Regions from separate parts of the Pseudomonas sp. UTLPPB19802 genome, predicted to be linked through region 1. Evidence: riboswitches for the same ligand, from Rfam matches in the RefSeq annotation. Region 1 holds a riboswitch; each other region holds the start of a gene.
The links. Region 1 has a riboswitch for cobalamin ahead of cobO (cob(I)yrinic acid a,c-diamide adenosyltransferase). Riboswitches for the same ligand answer to the same signal wherever they lie in the genome.

Region 1 (3,636 bases):
CGCTTCTGCATCACCGCCTCGCCGGCCAGCAGGCCAAGCAGTTCGGCACGCTGGCCGTCGACGTCGGTCAACGCATCGAGCAGGTAAAGCATGCCGCCGCATTCGGCGAGCAGCGGCTTGCCTGCGGCATGGTGCGCACGGATCGCCGCCAACATCAGCTGGTTCTGCGTCAGTGTCAGATGGTGCAGCTCCGGGTAACCACCCGGCAGGTACAGACTATCGGCGTCCGGCAGCCCGTGATCGTGAATCGGCGAGAAGAAGCTCAGCTCAGCGCCCAATGTCCGCAACAGATCCAGGTTGGCGCCATAGATGAAAGCGAACGCCTCGTCGTGGGCGACCGCGATACGTACTCCGGCCAACAGCGGCTCGATGGAGACGACCTGCGGTGCTGCGAACTCGACCGCCGGCGGCAAGGCGACTTCGCAACTGGCCCCCAGGGCCTCGGCCGCAACATCGAGGCGGCGGTCCAGATCATTCAGTTCGCTGGCCTGGACCAGCCCGAGATGGCGGCTCGGCAGCTCGATCCCGGTCTCGCGGGAGAGTGCGCCATACCAGCGCAGGCCTTCGGTCAGGCTGCCTTCAAGCAATTGCGCATGCCGCGGGGTGCCGACCCGGTTGGCCAACACCCCGGCAAACGGCAGGTCCGCCTGGTAACGCGCCAGGCCCAGGGCCAGGGCACCAAAGGTCTGGGCCATGGCCGTGCCATCGATCACCGCCAGCACCGGCACGCCGAAGTGCCGCGCCAGATCGGCGCTCGACGGCGTTCCATCGAACAGCCCCATGACGCCTTCGATCAGGATCAGGTCAGCCTCGCCCGCCGCCTCCCAGAGCAACCGACGACTTTCCTCGGCACCGACCATCCACAGGTCGAGCTGGTACACCGGCGCACCGCTGGCACGCTCGTGAATCATCGGATCGAGAAAGTCCGGGCCACACTTGAACACCCGGACCTTGCGCCCTTGGTTCCGGTGCAGGCGCGCCAGCGCGGCCGTCACCGTGGTCTTGCCCTGGCCGGAAGCCGGCGCGGCGATCAGCACCGCCGGGCAATGACGCGGCTGACTCATAGTTCGATGCCTTTCTGCGCCTTGATCCCGGCCTGGAACGCGTGCTTGAGCAGGCCCATTTCGGTGACGGTGTCGGCCAGGTCGATCAGTTCCGGCTTGGCACCGCGGCCGGTGACCAGCACATGCTGCATCGGCGGTCGTGCTTGCAAGTCGCTGAGCACCTGGTCCAGATCCAGATAACCGTGCTTGAGGGCGATGTTCAGCTCATCCAGTACCACCAGGCCGATGTCCGGATTGGCGAGCATTTCCCGAGAGACCGCCCACGCAGCTTCGGCGGCCGCGATGTCTCGCTGGCGGTCCTGGGTCTCCCAGGTGAAGCCCTCGCCCATCACGTGAAAGCGCACCTGCTCGGGGAAACGGCGGAAAAACAGCTCCTCTCCCGTGCTGTTGCGGCCCTTGATGAACTGCACCACGCCGCACTGCATGCCGTGGCCCATGGCCCGGGCGAGCATGCCGAAGGCCGAGCTGCTCTTGCCCTTGCCGTTGCCGGTCAGCACCAGCAGCAGGCCGCATTCATTCGGGGCGTTGGCGATACGCTCGTCGATCACCGCCTTCTTGCGCTGCATGCGCGCCAGGTGGCGTTCGTCGCGATCGGGGGATTCGTTCATGGCAGCTCTCCGTTGGGGCTGGATAAGGCAAACGGCGAGCAGACACAGGCACGGCCGAAGCCGTCCAGCATCGCCCGCCGTGACGCTGTGGAATGGATCAGGCCGGTCTCCGGACTCATGAGCGGCGCGAACGCGGGACCGCGCGCCTTCCCGTGCCAGTGGCACAGTGGCAAAAAGCGCAGTCTTGACTCATTTACCGTTGCGGGGGCAGCGCCGGGCTCGCGCCTACCTGAGGGCTCACCGGCTTCCCTGTTTCACCCTGTCGACGGATCGCCACAGAGCACCTGAAACAAACCGCGAAGGTTAGAGGGTTGGGGGGGGAGCGTCAATTGAAGCCGACCGCCAACCTCGGCGAACCGGGACATGAACAGGCGAAATGGGCCAGGTCGGTGCCGACGCCGTGGCGGCCTTGCTCATCGAACCCATCACCGGGGCCCTGGATATCTGGCCCTGCCCAACGAGCTCCGGGAATACCTGTCATGACGGATGACCATTTCCAAGGCGGCCAGGAGCAACTCGCCAAAGGAGGGATTGAACCTGCGTCAATCCACCCCATCTACTGCTGGGCAAATACAAGGATTAATGGAGATTCAACATGTTCCAGCAGAAACACGCCGTGATCATTCTGCTTGCCAGCGGATTGGCTGCTTGTGGCGAAAGTTCCAGCCTGTCTGTGTCCGATGGAACCGGCCCATCGCCCAAGCTCCCGGAACCGAACAAGACCCTGATTCCCACAGTCAACATCGCCCCGGCCGTCGGCTGGCCCGAAGGCACCCGCCCCATGGCTGCCAGCGGAACCCAGGTCAACGCATTCGCCGAAAACCTCGACCATCCACGCTGGCTGTACGTATTGCCCAATGGCGATGTGCTGGTCGCCGAGAGCAATGCCCCCTCCAGACCCGATGACAATCAGGGGCTGCGCGGCTGGATTGCAAACAAGGTCATGGATCGCGCCGGAGCCGGCGTGCCCAGCGCGAATCGCATCACCCTGTTGCGCGATGCCAATCACGATGGGATCGCGGAAACACGCACGACCTTCATCGAAGGCCTGAACTCTCCGTTCGGCATGACATTGGTGGGCAATGACCTGTATGTGGCCGACACCGATGCCCTGCTGCGCTTTCACTACGAAGAGGGCGAAATCGCAATCAAGGCCCAGCCACAGAAGGTCGTCGATCTGCCCGGCGGCACCCTCAACCACCACTGGACCAAAAACGTCATCGCCAGCCGGGACGGCAGCAGGCTCTACGTCACCGTCGGTTCCAACAGCAACGTCGGTGAGAACGGCCTGGACAAGGAACAGGGCCGTGCGGCGATCTGGGAGGTTGACCCGGCGAGCGGCAAGCAGCGGATCTTCGCCTCCGGCTTGCGCAACCCCAATGGCCTGGCCTGGGAACCCCAGAGCGGAGCGCTATGGACGGCGGTCAACGAGCGGGACGCGATTGGCAGTGACTTGGTACCGGACTACATCACCTCGGTGAAGGACGGTGCTTTCTATGGCTGGCCCTACAGCTACTACGGGCAACACGTGGATGTCCGGGTATCACCGTCGGACCCGGCCATGGTGGCCAAGGCCATCGCCCCCGACTACGCCGTCGGCCCTCACACCGCCTCCCTCGGACTGACCTTCGCCCAGGGTAGCAGACTGCCGGCACCGTTCACCCAGGGCGCATTCATCGGCCAGCACGGCTCATGGAACCGCAAGCCCCACAGCGGCTACAAGGTGATCTTCGTACCCTTTGCCAACGGTAAGCCCAATGGCCAGCCAATCGACGTACTGAGCGGTTTTCTCGACAAGGAGGAAAATGCCATGGGCCGGCCGGTGGGCGTAGTGATCGACCGTCAGGGCGACCTGCTGGTGGCGGACGATGTCGGTAACAAGATCTGGCGCGTTTCGCCAGCCAAGTAGCCTCGACCCGAGCTAGCGCTTGCGACAGAGCGTCAGGCCATCCCCCACCGGCAAC
Region 2 (3,636 bases), 2.2 Mb from region 1:
CGCGGGCGTCGGCTGTCTTGATCAACTCGATGATCTGTTCCAGGTGCAGCTCGGCACTGTTGATCACCTGGTCGGCGCGGTGGCCGTCCAGCACTGCCATGGGTACCAGGGAGCCGGCGTAGATGATGACCGGGCAACGGCGAATCAGTCGCTGGCCCTTGACGGTGATGAGTTCCGGATCGCCGGGCCCGGCACCGATGAAATAGACGGTCATAAGCTTCTCTGAGCGGGATTTGCGCAAGGTCGTGCGTGCCAGTCACTCGGTACTCACCTGATGGTTTTCAGGTGCGGAGTCTGGGCCTACATGAATAACGCTCATGCAGGAAAGGGTGATTATCGAGGGTTTTGTCCTGTCCAGGCCAGCGCAAAGGTGGCCTGAGGGTGTTTCTGTCGTGAAATCAGCAGGCTTGCCGGTTCCTGGCCCAGCTGTTCGGCCAGGGCCAGCGCGGCACTTTCGGCGATACCATGGCAGCCGGTATGGGCGAATACCTGGCTGGAACGATGAGTCAGCCGTGGCTCGTAAGGTTGCAGCGCGGCGGCACTGAAGAACACCAGTGGTAGTTTCAGGTACCGGGCCAGCTCAAGCAGTCCCGGTTCACTGTGTTTGCCGTCGATGCTGGCCAGGCCCGAGATGTTCGCCGGGTCGATTCGGTGAGCCAGCAGGGCGTCTTCCAGCAACCCCAGCAGGATCGATGCCTCGCAACCTTGCCGGCAGCCGAAACCAACCGCGAGGGTTGGTTTCGTGTGGGGTGTTGTCATGCCGGGTATTGGCCGTCTTGTCTGCGGCGGAACATCCAGGCACTGATCAGGCCCAGGGCCAGCCAGAACACGGCGTTGGTCAGTTGCGAGGCGATCTTGAATTGTGCTTCCAGTGCTTCCGGCGCCAGGCTGGAATGTACCTCGGGTTGGGGAGCGCCGATCACATGGGGCACCACGACGATCGCCACGCCCAGCAACTTGATCGCCCAGTGCCGGCCAAACACCACCAGGGCGATAGCCACGGCGGTGGACGCCGCGGTGCTGGCCCACCAGATTTGCCGTTGCAACAAGTCTGCGGCGGCGGTGCCGGGCAGTTCCGGTGGCAGTCCGAGGGTCGGTGCCAGGCAGAAGGTTGCGTAGCCGGCCAGGCCCCAGAGCAGTCCCTGGGACGCGCGATTGGGCGCACGCAGGGTATAGAGCCCGGCTAGCATCAGGGCGAAACCGACCGCCACCACCAGGTTGCCGCCCGTTGTGGACAGCACGCGCTGCCAGCCATCTTCCGGTTCCCAGGCCTCTTCGTCGTGGCCCTCATGGCTGTGGCCGGCCATGGCCGTATCGGTGTGCTCGTGGCTCTCGCTGGCGGGGGCTTTTTCATAGGTCTCCGCCTGGAGAATCAACGGCGCGACCCAGAAACTTTGCAGCAAGGTCAGCAGCAGGGCGGCCAGCAGTCCGCTGAAACCGGCGGTTTGGGCAATACGCTTGATCATGGCCGGGTTCTCAGTGGCACGGGAAGGCAGCGCTGTGGCGCGTGTCGTGGGCGGCGTTGTGAACGGCGTCGATGTGCGAGAAGCCGGCGAAATACACCAGCAGGGCGCCCAGTACGCTGGCACCGATGGCGGCGACAAGGCGTTGGCTGCGGGTCGATGTAGCGGCGTTGGAATGGCTGGCGGTGGTAACGGACATGGCGCTTCCCTCTGGATTTTCAGCGGGCGGCCAAGCGCAGAAAAACCTCGCGGGTCGGGCCCGGAGGTTTCAACAGCGCCTGCCCACCGCAGGTTTGTCATTCGATTTTCCGGGCCGGTCTCCGGGCTCGCGAGGGGTTCCAGCCTGGCTCGAACCTTCCAGCATCACCTTCCCATGCCGAATGGCACAGTGGATCTGACGCTTCTCTCGCTTACCGTTGCGGGGGCAGCACCGGACTGGTCAAGCGTGATGAAGCATCCGCCGACGCACCGGTTTCCCGTTTCACCCTGTGAAGGGCACCCAGAACAGACGCGTAGGAAAACATGCCGTCGGCCGATGCGTCAACCGCGTCGACCGGTGCGTCGATGCTGGCTGAAGGCTTGGCAATGTCCAGCAGGCAGCTCAACTTAAAGTGAATTCTAGAAATATAAATATCAGTTAAAACATGGAGTTATATGATGCTTTTTATCTTGTTTCTAAGTTGGTCGATCGAAAACGGCTTGCCGATCACCTGCATGCCCGCAGGCACCTCAATGCTTTCGGCGTAGCCGCTGGCGAATAGCACCGACAGTTCTGGGCGGACCTGCCGTGCGCTCCTTGCCAGGTCACGGCCATCCATGCCCGGTAGTCCGACGTCGGTCATCAGCAGGTCGATGCTCGTCGCCCGGTTGTTGAGTATTTCCAGGGCCGAGTCGCTGTCGCTGGCCTCCAGCACATTGAATTCCAGCTCCTCGAGCACGTCGACGATCAGCATGCGGACAATGGCATCGTCTTCGACGACGAGGATGGTGGAACTGGCTGCACACATAGGATGGTCTTCCGGGAAAATGAACGCGGGGTAGGCAGGGCTGCCTGTCTTTGCATTGGTAAGCGGCCGAGCGGCACAAGTTCTGCTTCTTATACAAAAAAAGTCTGCTGTATAAGCGTTGAGGATAGCGGGTCTGGTTGATGCTGGGCAGTGCACAGCCGGAAAATGCCTTCTACGCTGTGAGAAAAATGAATCTTTTCCTCAGAATTACGGCAAAATCCTTAATTTTCAAGACTTCCTCCGGGGCCCGAAATGAATTCACCGTCTTCGGTTGATGAGCAAAGCTTCCGCAAACTTCTGAGTCGCAACATCAGTCTGCCCTTGGGCGTGGGTGTGCTCAGCGCAGTCTTCTTCGTTTCCCTGATCACCTATCTGCTGTCGGTGATCCAGTGGGTGCAACACACCGACCGGGTGATCAATAACGTCAACGAGGCGATGAAACTGTCCGTCGACCTGGAAACCGGCATGCGCGGTTTCCTGATCACCGGCGATGAGCATTTCCTCGACCCCTATGAAGTCGCCAAGCCGAAGATCGTTGCCGGGTTGCGCGGTTTGCAGGAGTTGGTGGCGGACAACCCGCAACAGGTCGACCGCTTCAGGCGTATCGAGGCCTTGCAGGACTCCTGGACCGAATATGCGCAGTCGATGATCGATCTGCAGCGCTCCAAGGGCGACTACCGCGAAGCGGTCAAGGCCGGACGTGGCAAGCGCCTGACCGATGAAATCCGCAGCGAATATGAAAATGCGATCGAGACCGAGCAGCAGCTGCGCCTGGCGCGCAACGACGATGTTCGGCGTACGACCCTCTGGACCATCGCCCTGTACCTGACCTTCGTGCTGGGCCTGAGCGCAGTTCTGGCTTATGTCGGAAGAAAGAATTTATTAGATCTTTCAGCGTCTTACAGCAAGAATCTCATGGCGCAACTGAAGAGTTCGGAGCACCTGGAAAAGCAGGCCTGGCTGCGTGACGGCCAGACCCGGTTGTCGGCGCAGATGCTCGGCCAACTGAGTCTCAGCCCGCTGGGCCGCAATGTCCTGCAGTTTTGTGCCAACTATCTGGGCAGTGCGGTCGCCGCTGCCTATGTCCGCGAGGAGCACGGTGGCTTCCGGCGCATTGCCTCCTATGGTTTTTCCCGTGAGCAGGAGCAGCATCGGCAGGATATCTT
Region 3 (3,636 bases), 2.6 Mb from region 1:
GGGCGGCTGTTGCCACCGCGTTCGGCGCTGGTCCTGGCACCGGGCAAGGTTCTGCAACTGATCGAGGTGGCCAGGCTGTTCCCGTCATCCGCCTGAACCTCAGGGCTTGCGGTTCTTCGCCTCGATCCACTGGGCCATGTACTGGGTACTCTTGTGGTGATGGTGGCGCAGCATTGCGCCGGTGAAGTTGTTGCGCCGATGCTCGGTCAATTGTTGCCGCGTCTGCTGGATACGTTCCACCAGCGCCGGGCTGTGCTGGCGCCGGTCGTAGCGGGCAGCCAGCAACGCCCGCCCATCAACCTGGGCCTGTTGCCAGGCCAACGGGTCCTGGTACAGCCGGACGGCGGAGCGCGCCAGGGCCTCGGCGCTGGTTTCGATGGCGCCCGGCCAGGGCAAGGCACCCTGCATGGCTTCGGCGCCGATCGGCGTGGTGACATTCGGGGTACCACAGAGCATGGCATCGGCGAGCTTGCCCTTGATTCCGGCGCCGAAACGCAGCGGTGCCAGGCAGATCCGCGCCGCGCTCATCACCTGCAGGGCGTCTTCGGCCCAGTTCTGCACGTGAAAGCCCTGGGCCGGGTTGTGCAGCGCGGTGGCCTTGGGCGGCGTGTAGGCGCCGTAGACATGCAGTTGCGCGCTGGGCAGTTGTTGGCGGATCAGCGGCCAGACGGTGGTTTTCATCCAGAGCACCGCATCCCAGTTCGGTGCGTGGCGGAAGTTGCCGATGCTGAGAAAATGCGCGCGCTCCTCGAAGGCCCGGAACGTGTCCGGCTGGTCGACCATCAACGGGCACCAGTGCAGCAACGCTGGCGGTAGCCGGAACTGCTCGGTCAGCAGGCGGATCTCGACGTCGGAAATCATCAGGCTCAGGTCCGAGCGGTAGATCGCCGCGATTTCCCGCTGGGCCTGGTCGGTGTCGCTCATCTGCTGGAAGACTTCGGGGAGGTCGGGAGCGAACAGCCCGCTGAAGTCATTCGGGTCCTGGTCGACTTTCAGGCGTTCCTTGAGTTGCTGCTGGCGGGCGTCGCGCAGGCTTTGCAGGTCCGAGGTTTCCAGTACGCGGAGGGCACCGGGGCAGTGCTTCTCGACCCGCCAGCCGAACTGCTCCTCCATCATGAACCGGTCGAACAGCACCACATGCGGCTGCAGGGCGCTGATGAAGGTGTCGAAACTGCTGTCGTTGAGCTCGATGGCCTGTTCGTCGATGCCCAGGCTGAGCAGGTCGGCCTTGTGTTCACCGACACTGGCAGGGCTGGCGAAGGTGATGCGCCAGCCGGCCTCGAGGAAGCTTTCGAGAATCTGCATCATGTGCCCGCCGGCCGCCGAGGAGCGAGGTTCGGGCCAGACATAACCGATGACCAGGACGGTGGTGGTGTCGGTGGCACTCATGGGCGGCGATTCCTTGAAACGGGCAGGGCGGGAGAAAGGGGGCGCAATTAAACCACAGCGGCCGTCGAGATTGACCTGCCTGCGCGCACTGCGTAGCCTTGCAGGTTCGAGGTTCTTCGGCGTCTGGTCGAAGCTAAGATGGGAACGCGGCAAGCCGCGGCTGCCCCCGCAACTGTAAGCGGTACGAGTGTCTTGCCTGGCCACTGCCCCTCGGGGTGGGAAGGCGCAAGACCCGGTGATCGAGCGACTGCCGAACACCCGGCCGCAAGCCAGGAGACCTGCCTCGTGACAGAATTTCACTTAAACCGGGCGGGGTGATCCGGTGGCGAACATACCCGCGCCTGTTCCGGGCGGCGGTTCTCGTCCCGCATGCCCGCTATTTTTGCCAAGGGGCATCCCGATGAAAACACTGGCCAAGCTTCCCGTCACCATCGTCACCGGCTTCCTCGGCTCGGGCAAGACCACCTTGCTGCGGCATATGCTGGACAACGCCCAGGGCCGCCGTATCGCAGTGATCGTCAACGAGTTCGGCGAGCTGGGCATCGACGGCGAGATCCTCAAGCAGTGCTCCATCGGGTGCACCGAGGAAGAGGCGGTAGGCCGCGTGTTCGAACTGGCCAACGGCTGCCTGTGCTGCACCGTGCAGGAAGAGTTCTTCCCGGTGATGCGCGAACTGGTGGCGCGTCGCGGCGATCTTGACCACATCCTCATCGAAACCTCTGGCCTGGCGCTGCCCAAGCCGCTGGTCCAGGCTTTCCAGTGGCCGGAAATCCGCAGTGCCTGCACCGTCGATGCGGTGATCACCGTGGTCGACAGCCCGGCAGTGGCCGCCGGCACCTTCGCCGCGTTCCCCGACCAGGTGGACGCCCAGCGCAAGCTCGACCCGAACCTGGATCACGAGTCGCCGCTGCATGAATTGTTCGCCGACCAACTGTCCAGCGCCGACCTGGTGATTCTCAACAAGACCGACCTGATCGCCCCGGAAGACCTGGCCAGGGTCCGTCTGGAAGTGGCCGAGGAACTGCCGCCAGCGGTGAAAGTCATCGAGGCCAGCAGCGGTCGCCTGCCGCTGGACGTCCTGCTGGGTATCGGTGCCGGCTCCGAGGAGCACATTGATGGTCGCCACAGCCACCATGACCACCACCATGACGGCGATGATCATGACGACCACGATCACGACGCCTTTGATTCGATCTCCATCGACCTGCCGCAAGCCGACGAAAGCCTGCTGCTCGATGCCCTGACGCAACTGGTGGTCAAGCACGGCATCCTGCGGGTCAAGGGCTTTGCGGCGATCCCGAACAAGCCGATGCGCCTGCTGATCCAGGGCGTGGGCACCCGTTTCGACAAGCACTTCGACCGCGCCTGGGGCGCCGATGAGCCGCGCGTCACCCGCCTGGTACTGATTGGCCAGGAACTGGATGCAGCCCTGCTCGAATCGACGCTGCGCACCGCGCTGACGGCCTGACCCCATGCATCTGCTCAGGACCCAGCCCGGCGGTTTCGTGTCGGATGACAACATCGCCGACCTTGGACAAACCCCCGCCGAGCTGGTGATCCTGTGCAGCGGCGACTCCAGCCTGGCATTGCTCGCCGAAGCGGCGCAGCAACTGCCGGACGATTATCCGAGCCTGCGCCTGGCCAACCCGATGCAGGTCCAGAATCATGCCTCGGTCGACCTCTATGTCGACCAGGTGCTGCAACACGCCAAGGTGATCCTGCTGTCGTTGCACGGCGGTATCGGCTATTGGCGTTACGGCATCGAGCGTCTGGTGCAACTGGCCGAGCGCGGCGTGACGCTGATCCTGGTGCCGGGCGACGACCGTCCCGACCCGGAACTGAGCGCCCTGGGTAACGTCCCGGCGGCTGAAGCCGAACGGCTCTGGCACTTCCTGCGCCAGGGCGGCCTGGGCAATGCCCTGCAGTTGTTCAATTGCCTGGCCAGCCGCTGGCTGGGGCGTGACTACCCCTGGCAGGCGCCTCGGGCGCTGCCGCGCACGGCGATCTACCACCCGCGCGTGGTCGATGCACAACTGGCTGATTGGCGCAGCAACTGGCAGGCCGACTGGCCGGTGGCGGCGCTGCTGTTCTATCGCTCGCACCTGCAGGCGGCCAACACCGCCTTTGTCGATGTGTTCTGCCAGCGTTTGCAGGCGGCCGGGCTGAACCCGTTGCCGATCGCCGTGGCCAGTCTCAAGGAGCCAGGTTGCCTGGCGGTGGTCGAGGACTGGCTGGACGAGGTGGCGG
Region 4 (3,636 bases), 1.5 Mb from region 1:
CGCCGATGCCACAGGCAGACCAGCAATCCCACCAGGGCCACCGGCACTGCCAGCCACACCGATGGCCAACGCACACCGCTGAGATTGCCCAACAGCCAGAACAGAATGCCGCGAGCCTGCTCGGCGGTGGCCGACTTGGTCACCAGGAAGGCCGTCAACGCATTGAACAACTGCGAACCGGCAATACCGGCCAGGATCACCTGGGCATTATTGCTGCTCGCCCCCACCGCACGGGACAGCAACAGCACCAGGCCGAACGCGCACAGCGCGCCGATGAAGGCCCCGCCAGACAGCGACAGCGCCGCCCCACCAAGGCCCAGCAGCCCCACCGCCACCGCGCCGGTCGACGCACCCGCCGAGAGCCCCAGCAGGTAAGGCTCGGCCAACGGGTTGCGCAGCAGCGCCTGGAGCATCACCCCACAGGTCGCCAGCCCAGCACCGCAGGCGGCAGCGACCAGTGTGCGGGTCAGCCGGTAGTTCCAGACGATGCCCGAGTCGATCGGCTCGACCGGATAGCCGGCCTGCCACAACTGGTTGGCCAGCACCTGATAGATCAGGCGCGGCGACAGGCTGGTTTCACCGATGGCAATCCCAGCCAGCAGGGCCGCGAACAAGGCGACCAAGGCCAGCAGGCTGTAGGGCAGCAGGCGCGTGTTCACTCTGGGGCTTTACCGGTGGCAATGGCGGTGGACAGGGTTTCCAGGCCACGGAACAGGCGAATTCCGGCCTGCATGGCATCAGCATCGAGGATGATGATGCGGTTGTTCTTCACCACGTCCATGTTCTTGGCGACCGGGTCGCTGCGCAGGAATTCGAGCTTCTTGCGGTAGTCGTCCGCCGGGAAGCGACGCCGGTCCATGCGGGCGATGATCAGCCAGGTCGGGTTGGCCTTGGCCAGGGTTTCCCAACCCACGGTCGGCCACTCTTCGTGGGACTCGACCACGTTGCGCACGCCCAGGGTCTGCAGCATGAAATCAGCAACGCCCTGGCGACCGGCCACGTAGGGATCGATGGCCAGGTCGGCGCTGGAGAACCAGAACAACGCGCTGGTGTTGGACAGGTCCTTGCCGGCCAACTGCTTCTTCGCCTTGTCGAGACGCGCCTGCAGGTCGGCATTGAGCGCCGCACCACGATCCTGCACATCGAAGATCGTCGCCAGTTGGCTGACGCTCTTGTAGATGCTGTCGACCTTGAACGGCTGCATCCGGGTGCCGTCGGCACCCACCAGATTGTCCTTGCCTTCGCAGTCCGAAGGCAGCAGGTAGGTGGGGATCTTCAGTTCGTTGAACTGCTCACGGGTACCGACCACGCCCTGGGGCCCGACCATCCACTCGAACTGCACCGTCACCAGTTGCGGACGCTTGCCCACCACCGCTTCGAAGCTCGGATCGTTGTCGGCCAGGCGCTCGACCTTGTCGTTCTGCACCTTGAACTCCGGCAGCACGTTGTTGAACCACAATGAAGTACCGACCAGCTTGTCGCCCAGCCCCATGGCATACAGCATCTCGGTGCCGGCCTGGCCAATGGTGACCGCGCGCTCGGGAGCCTTCGCGAAGGTTTGCGGCACACCACAGTTTTCCACGGTGAGCGGGTATTGGGTGGCGGCAGCCTGGGCCAGGCCGGTGAGCGAGAGGCCAGCGAGCAAGGTGGCGAAACGAGGCAGCATGGTGAGCGATCTCCTGTCGGGCAGAACACGAAGTGAACGCATGGACAGGCATCGCCGCCCTGGCACGACGTCCGGGGCAGCCCTTCACAGGGGAGATGGCCATCCCGGACACCCCGCCGGTTGGTAAATGTAGGCCGGCAGGTCTCCTGACTGGTGCGTCCTGGCCCGCCTCCGGCCTTCCCGAATCACATGGACCCAGTGGCATCGTTGGAGCGGGCTCGGCACCTACAGTTGCGGGGGCAGTTCCGTTTGGCCAACCGGGGTCGGAGGCCTGGGATTCCCTATTATTTCCGAGTGGAAACCGGCGGGCGGCATGGTAGACCATCAAATTGCCGTTGGGAACGCATAAGAACCGCTCTCATCAGCTGCGGGCCACTGCCACAACGTTCTACAGCGCTCATTTCTCGACCGATTCGAGAATAATTCAGGACTTTTAGCGGATTTTTCCTACAGATTTCCCGTTGATTCACTTGATCACGAAGCCTAATGTTTTCGCGTTGCTGCCAATTCAGCAACCGGGCTTGGACACCCGTTTTTTTTTGGAAGAAGAAGTCGCACAATGCCGCGCGAACGGCACTTTTGTGTCCGCTCTATGGCGGACCGTGCGCGGGACACTCCTCGGGGTGTGCCGGGTTTCTTCTTCCCCGGTTGTCCAAACCTGCGCACGGTTCGCCACCCTTTCGCTTGGACACGAAAGATGGCGCGCTTCCAAAGGTGTTACTGAAGAAGAGCTTGCCGATGACCAAGAAAATCACGCCCGACCCACCACCCTGCCGCACTTCAAGTCCGACTGAAAAAAGCGACTTCCTGCGCAGCGCCATGTACAGCGCCCTGGACCAGATCAACTCGGACCCACCACCGCCTGATCCACTCGATACCCTCGCCACAAGCGCCTTCAACATCGGCAGCGACTCAGCCAGCAAGCCTGCGCTCTTTGCCATTCAGCCAGGCGTCCCGGCCAAGGTGGCGTTGGCCCATGTCTCGGACCTGCTCCGGACTGCCGAACTGAACGCCGACGAAATCGGCCCGCGCCTGGAAGACGTTGACCGTGACCTGTTCAGGGGAGTGCTGCAATCGCTGGAACTGTCGCGAGCGATCGTGGACTCGCTGTTGGCGGCGCCCCCACTGCCCGCCTCGACCTGAAGTGAGCAGCGCTTCAAAATGGAGGGATGGAGGGTGTGCCTTGAAGGCTTTTAGTGATTTCACGGGCCTCTTCGCGGCGGTGCGGCGTCCCGACAAGCCCGCTCCTACAGGTGTTGTGTCGTACACCAGAATGGGGCCTGGCGCAGGCATCGGAGTGGGCTTGCCTGCGAAGCATTTGCTTTTTGATCTTGATCTTGCCTTTGCTTTTGATCCACCGGCCCCGCCCAGCAGGCTGAGTGGAGGTTCTGTTTCGAGAGACGCCCGGCAGGGAAGCCGGGCGAGCCGTGTTGGGCCATGGATGGCCCATCGCGGCGTGCTCTCGAAACAGAACCGGAACGAAGGAACCCTCGCGTAGCGAGGGCCGAATGGAGGGGCAAGCGTTTTTTGGTTACTTTTTTTCGCGTCTGAAAAAAAGTAACTCGCCGTAAGGGCGAAACCACTACCCCAGCCAACCGCGCAAACGGATATGTACACCTACAACCGCAATCGCACACAGGCAAACAGCAGGTTAAACGCCCCTCGATAACTCAGCCCTGCCTCCCCCCCATGTACAGCTCAAAATTCTTGATATGATCATCAAGGTTATCCTCAAGCATCAACCGATACTGATCACAAAAATACTTGAGCATCGCCTCCCGCGCCCCGGCCATCTCCTCCCCCGACTTGAAGCTGCGCGCACTGACCCAGGCATTGAACCGAGTCGTACCAAACATCATCGAAGCATTGACCTTGCCAAAATTCTCGACCTGCTTGAGCTGCTCATTGGCCAGGTTGATATGCTCGTCCGCACGGTCATAGAACGATTCATCGATGGTATCCGACATGGC

Region 2: it holds a riboswitch for cobalamin, as region 1 does, so the genes downstream of both, AC6I6U_RS19545 (CbtB domain-containing protein) here and cobO (cob(I)yrinic acid a,c-diamide adenosyltransferase) in region 1, are expected to answer to the same signal.
Region 3: it holds a riboswitch for cobalamin, as region 1 does, so the genes downstream of both, cobW (cobalamin biosynthesis protein CobW) here and cobO (cob(I)yrinic acid a,c-diamide adenosyltransferase) in region 1, are expected to answer to the same signal.
Region 4: it holds a riboswitch for cobalamin, as region 1 does, so the genes downstream of both, AC6I6U_RS22380 (ABC transporter substrate-binding protein) here and cobO (cob(I)yrinic acid a,c-diamide adenosyltransferase) in region 1, are expected to answer to the same signal.

The regions. Positions count from the first base shown of each region.
Region 1 is NZ_AP048545.1:6,705,293-6,708,928, forward strand. It holds gene AC6I6U_RS29505 (cobyrinic acid a,c-diamide synthase CobB) at 1-1,064, opposite strand, end outside; gene cobO (cob(I)yrinic acid a,c-diamide adenosyltransferase) at 1,061-1,672, opposite strand; cobalamin riboswitch at 1,756-1,975, opposite strand; gene AC6I6U_RS29515 (PQQ-dependent sugar dehydrogenase) at 2,268-3,581, shown strand; gene AC6I6U_RS29520 (class I SAM-dependent methyltransferase) at 3,594-3,636, opposite strand, start outside.
Region 2 is NZ_AP048545.1:4,536,539-4,540,174, reverse strand. It holds gene cobM (precorrin-4 C(11)-methyltransferase) at 1-214, opposite strand, end outside; gene AC6I6U_RS19555 (cobalamin biosynthesis protein) at 334-759, opposite strand; gene AC6I6U_RS19550 (CbtA family protein) at 756-1,466, opposite strand; gene AC6I6U_RS19545 (CbtB domain-containing protein) at 1,477-1,662, opposite strand; cobalamin riboswitch at 1,758-1,981, opposite strand; gene AC6I6U_RS19540 (response regulator) at 2,114-2,470, opposite strand; gene AC6I6U_RS19535 (response regulator) at 2,723-3,636, shown strand, end outside.
Region 3 is NZ_AP048545.1:4,092,466-4,096,101, forward strand. It holds gene AC6I6U_RS18130 (glycoside hydrolase) at 1-96, shown strand, start outside; gene AC6I6U_RS18135 (glycosyltransferase) at 100-1,389, opposite strand; cobalamin riboswitch at 1,482-1,689, shown strand; gene cobW (cobalamin biosynthesis protein CobW) at 1,790-2,857, shown strand; gene cobN (cobaltochelatase subunit CobN) at 2,862-3,636, shown strand, end outside.
Region 4 is NZ_AP048545.1:5,198,885-5,202,520, forward strand. It holds gene AC6I6U_RS22375 (FecCD family ABC transporter permease) at 1-659, opposite strand, end outside; gene AC6I6U_RS22380 (ABC transporter substrate-binding protein) at 656-1,666, opposite strand; cobalamin riboswitch at 1,786-1,987, opposite strand; gene AC6I6U_RS22385 (DUF6124 family protein) at 2,405-2,809, shown strand; gene AC6I6U_RS22390 (DUF3144 domain-containing protein) at 3,337-3,633, opposite strand.